DNA from 2 places in the Marinomonas profundi genome. Region 2 is predicted to be linked to the other one. Evidence: riboswitches for the same ligand, from Rfam matches in the RefSeq annotation. Region 2 holds a riboswitch; the other holds the start of a gene.

Region 1 (2,401 bases), 1.4 Mb from region 2:
CGAGCAAACTTTACGTGACGTAGACTATATCGCCGCTGAAGACACCCGACACACCCGACGTTTGCTTAATCATTTTGCGATCGAAGCGAAACTGTTTTCGATTCATGACCACAACGAAAAAGACAAAGCCGATTACGTTGCTAGCTTGTTGGATGAAGGCAAAAATGTCGCTCTGGTGTCCGATGCTGGAACACCGCTTATTTCAGATCCTGGTTATCATGTGGTGCATGCCTTGCGTGAAAAAGGCCATAAAGTCGTACCGATTCCTGGCGCTTGTGCCTTAATTTCGGCCTTGTGTGCGTCAGGTTTACCGACGGATCAATTCTTTTTTGCGGGATTTGTACCGGCGAAATCCAAAGGCCGTTGTGACTTATTTGAAGCTTGGAAGCAGCAGGCGGGCACCGTGGTGTTTTATGAATCGACACACCGGGTTTACGATTCGATTGCCGATGTGCAAAAAGTCTATGGTGACGATGCTCAGCTGGTATTGGCTCGCGAAGTCACCAAAACCTTTGAGACTTTTTTATCGGGAACCGCGTCTGAGATTCTTGCCAAATTCGACGCCGATGCAAACCAATTGCGCGGTGAATTTGTGGTAATGCTGAGTTTTACGCAAGAAAGCGGTAACGAAGCAGAGTTGGAAGCAAAACGCATTTTGACCATATTATTGGAAGATTTACCTGTTAAGCAAGCCGCGGCTATGGCGGCCAAATTAACCGGCGAAAAGAAAAACTACCTTTATAAAATGGCACTGGACATGCAAAGCGAATAGATTTTCGTCACTTCTTGCTGGCAAACACCCATAGAAAATGTGGGTGTTTACATTCCGATAAGACTGAGTATACTCAGCGCTACTTGTCGGAGTGCCATTTGGCTGAGATCGCATCATTAAGTGCGGGATCCGCAGAACCTGATCGGGCTAACACCCGCGTAGGAAACAAGAAAGTCTCTATTTTTCTTTTCTGCATCGAATGAACTCCTGATTTTTATGGAATCGATGCGGTCATATTCTCTCAGTATCCTTTCCCAATAAAATTCAGGGTTCACGTTTTGCAATAACGCACATAGTGCGTTTGCCTGCGAAGCAGCACCCCAGACAAGCTATTCTCCATTTTAATAATAAGGGAAGCGCTTATGTCTACTAGCAATGAGTTACACCAAGAACCAATTAGCCAAGCCAAGAAACAGTCTAGCAAACAGTCCCGTGAAGCATCACGCCAAGCGGCGAAATCTTTTATCGAGTCACTACAAGCCAGACCTTTCCCCGTGTCTGAACGTATTTATTTAACCGGCTCAGACGATTCAATTCGCGTTCCTATGCGCAAGATTAACCTGACGGACACACCGATTGGTTCTGATCCAGATAATCTAACCTTTGAGCCAAACGAGGCCATTTACATTTATGATTGCTCTGGCCCTTATGCGGACCCAGAAGAAAATATCGATGTTTATCGCGGCTTAGCGCCCATGCGCCAGTCTTGGATTGAAAAGCGCGACGACACAGAAGTGCTGCCAAGCGTGTCATCTGAATTTGCCCAATCACGCCTAGAAAATTCGTCGCTGGATGAACTGCGTTTTAACGCCTTGCCTAAAGTACGCAAAGCCCGTCAAGGCAAGTGTGTCACGCAAATGCATTACGCGCGCCAAGGCATCATTACGCCAGAGATGGAATACATCGCCCTGCGTGAAAATCAGAATATCGATGCGATCAAGAGCGAACTGTTATTGAAACAGCACCCTGGGCAAAGCTTTGGGGCTAACTTGCAAACACGTATTACGCCAGAGTTTGTCCGTGACGAAGTGGCACGAGGTCGCGCCATTATTCCTAACAACATCAATCACCCTGAATCCGAGCCAATGATCATTGGTCGTAACTTCTTAGTGAAAGTAAACGCCAATATCGGTAACTCGGCAGTGACGTCTTCTATTGAAGAAGAAGTCGAAAAACTGGTGTGGTCGACTCGTTGGGGTGCGGATACGGTAATGGATTTATCGACCGGTAAAAACATTCACGAAACCCGCGAATGGATTTTGCGTAACTCGCCAGTACCAATCGGCACAGTACCGATTTATCAAGCCTTAGAAAAAGTCGATGGTGTGGCGGAAGATCTTAACTGGGAAGTATTTCGCGATACCTTGATCGAGCAAGCGGAACAAGGCGTGGATTATTTCACCATTCACGCGGGTGTCTTGCTGCGCTATGTGCCCATGACGGCGAAACGCCTGACGGGCATTGTGTCTCGCGGTGGTTCCATCATGGCGAAATGGTGTTTGGCGCACCACAAAGAAAGTTTCTTGTACCAACGTTTCCGTGAGATTTGTGAGTTGTGTGCGGAATACGATGTGGCCTTGTCACTGGGGGATGGCTTGCGTCCGGGTTCGATTATGGACGCCAATGACG
Region 2 (2,401 bases):
AAGTGGATCTATGGATTCATTGTGCGTCTGTGGGAGAAGTGCTTGCTGTGCGTCCTTTGGTCCTGCAATGGCGAGAAAGGTTTCCAACGCACCGTTTGCTGATGACCACCATGACGCCCACTGGGGCGGAACAGGTGGAGAAGGCCTTCCCTTTTGCCGAGCATCGTTATTTGCCGATGGATTGGCGTTGCAGTGTGAAGAGGGCGCTAAAGAAAATAACCTGTAAGCGCTTGTTGATTGTTGAAACCGAACTTTGGCCTAATTTGTTACACCAAGCGAAACGTCAGGGCATGCGCATTGACGTGGTGAATGCCCGCTTGAGCGAACGATCTTTTCAGCGTTATCAAAAATTCTCTCTTATTTCTCGTACTTTGTTTGCTTTGCCAGATTGTTTTTTAGCGCATGCACAGGCAGATGCCGTGCGTTTTGAAGCGCTAGGGGCAAAAAAGGTGTTGGTGACTGGCAGTATTAAATTTGACCTTGTTGTACCACCAGAGGTTTTTCAAGCTAATTGGCGACGCCAGCTTGGCTCGCGTTTTGTTTGGGTGGGCGGCAGCACGCATCAAGGCGAAGACGAAATCTTGTTACGCACCCATCAAGCGCTTTTGCAGAAGCAACCTAATGCTTTATTACTCTTGGTACCTCGCCATCCAGAGCGTTTTGAGGCTGTTTATGCGTTGGCTAAACAGTCATTTGATCGAGTGGCGCTTCGTAGCCAAACGCCGCTGGAGCAATGGTCGGATTTTGATGTGGTGATCGGCGATTCGATGGGAGAGCTGATGCATTATTATCAGGCATCGGACATGGTGTTTGTCGGCGGTAGTTTGATTAAGCGAGGAGGCCATAATCCTATTGAGCCTGCTCTGCTGGGGAAAACCATTTTGGTTGGACCCTATACTTTTAATTTTGCCGAGATTACCGATCAGCTTTTGCAAGTGAATGGTGCAGTGCGTTGCCAAGATGAAACACAACTGGAAAGTGTTGTGCTGGATCTTGCTGGACAAGCGTCTCAGCGTTATAGATTGGGTCAAACGGCCTTGCGTTTTGCTGAAAAAAACCAAGGTGCGGTGACACGGGTGCTTGCGGAAATAGACTTCCGCTGAGTGACTCTTTACAATAACAGCTCATTATCTCATGGGGTGCTTTAGTTTTTTAAGACTAGAGCTGAGAAGCGGATTAACCGCTAACCCACCGAACCTGATCCAGATCATGCTGGCGTAGGAATCGAGATAGCAAGTTGAACTGCCGACATAGCGTCGCTCACATCCCTCCTTGCCATTTCCCCTGTACGCCGCTCACTTATTTAGGAGCGACACCTTGAAACCATTTTTGTTAACTACTCTTTTTTCGACTGCCGTCGTTAGTATTGGCGTTGCTTTCTCGCCACTGACGTTCGCCAAAGAAACCCTTAATGTGTACACCTACGATTCGTTTGCGTCGGATTGGGGGCCTGGGCCAAAGATTAAAGCCAGTTTTGAGCAAGAATGCGGCTGTGAACTAAATTTTGTCGCGCTGGACTCTTCGGTGGGCATTTTATCCAGAGCGCAATTAGAAGGTAAGTCGTCGCAGGCGGATGTGCTATTGGGGCTGGATCTTAATTTGATGGAAGCCGCCAAAAAAACCGGACTATTGGCAGAGCATTCGGTTGATACGTCGAACGTTACGATTTCTGGTGGTTGGTCGGATCGGTTTTTTGTGCCCTTTGACCAAGGCCATTTTGCCTTTATTTACAACGCTGAGACGCTTCAAACGCCCCCAACCAGCTTAAAAGAAGTGGTGGATAATCAAGCTTTACGGGTGATTTATCAAGACCCAAGAACGAGTACACCGGGACTAGGTTTGCTGTTGTGGATGAAGTCGGTTTACGGGAATGATGCAGCGAATGCTTGGGCGCGCTTGGCTTCTCATACGGTGACGGTGACCAAAAGCTGGTCCGATGCCTACGGTTTATTTTTGAAAGGTGAAGCCGATGTGGTTTTAAGTTATACCACATCACCTGCTTATCATATTGTGGCGGAGGACGAGACTAAATACCAAGCCGCCATGGCCAGTGAAGGGCTTTATCCGCAAATTGAAGTGGCGGCTATGATGAAGGATGCGCCTCATCCGGCGTTGGCGAAGCAGTTTATGCAGTTTATTTTGCAGCCAGGTTTTCAATCGACAGTGGCGACGGGGAATTGGATGTTGCCAGTGATTGAGTTGGATGAGGCATTGCCTGCTGCTTTTGATGACGCTTTCAAACCCAGTAAGAATTTAGTCTTGCCCGCAGCAGAGGTGGCTAAGCACCGCGGTGCTTGGGTGGATGAGTGGCTAAATGCTACAACACGATAATAGATAATAGGCGCTACGTTGTTTTCTTTGCGAACGGTTAAAGGCTTATTGCCAGCATTATTGGGTGTTG

What was found. Region 2 has a riboswitch for thiamine pyrophosphate ahead of thiB (thiamine ABC transporter substrate binding subunit). Riboswitches for the same ligand answer to the same signal wherever they lie in the genome.
Region 1: linked by a shared signal. The riboswitch ahead of thiC (phosphomethylpyrimidine synthase ThiC) and the one ahead of thiB (thiamine ABC transporter substrate binding subunit) in region 2 are both predicted to bind thiamine pyrophosphate.

The regions. Positions count from the first base shown of each region.
Region 1 covers NZ_CP073013.1:3,027,991-3,030,391, forward strand. Annotated here, with positions in the region: gene rsmI (16S rRNA (cytidine(1402)-2'-O)-methyltransferase) at 1-772, shown strand, start outside; TPP riboswitch at 850-954, shown strand; gene thiC (phosphomethylpyrimidine synthase ThiC) at 1,135-2,401, shown strand, end outside.
Region 2 covers NZ_CP073013.1:812,934-815,334, reverse strand. Annotated here, with positions in the region: gene J8N69_RS03795 (3-deoxy-D-manno-octulosonic acid transferase) at 1-1,103, shown strand, start outside; TPP riboswitch at 1,126-1,242, shown strand; gene thiB (thiamine ABC transporter substrate binding subunit) at 1,318-2,331, shown strand; gene thiP (thiamine/thiamine pyrophosphate ABC transporter permease) at 2,350-2,401, shown strand, end outside.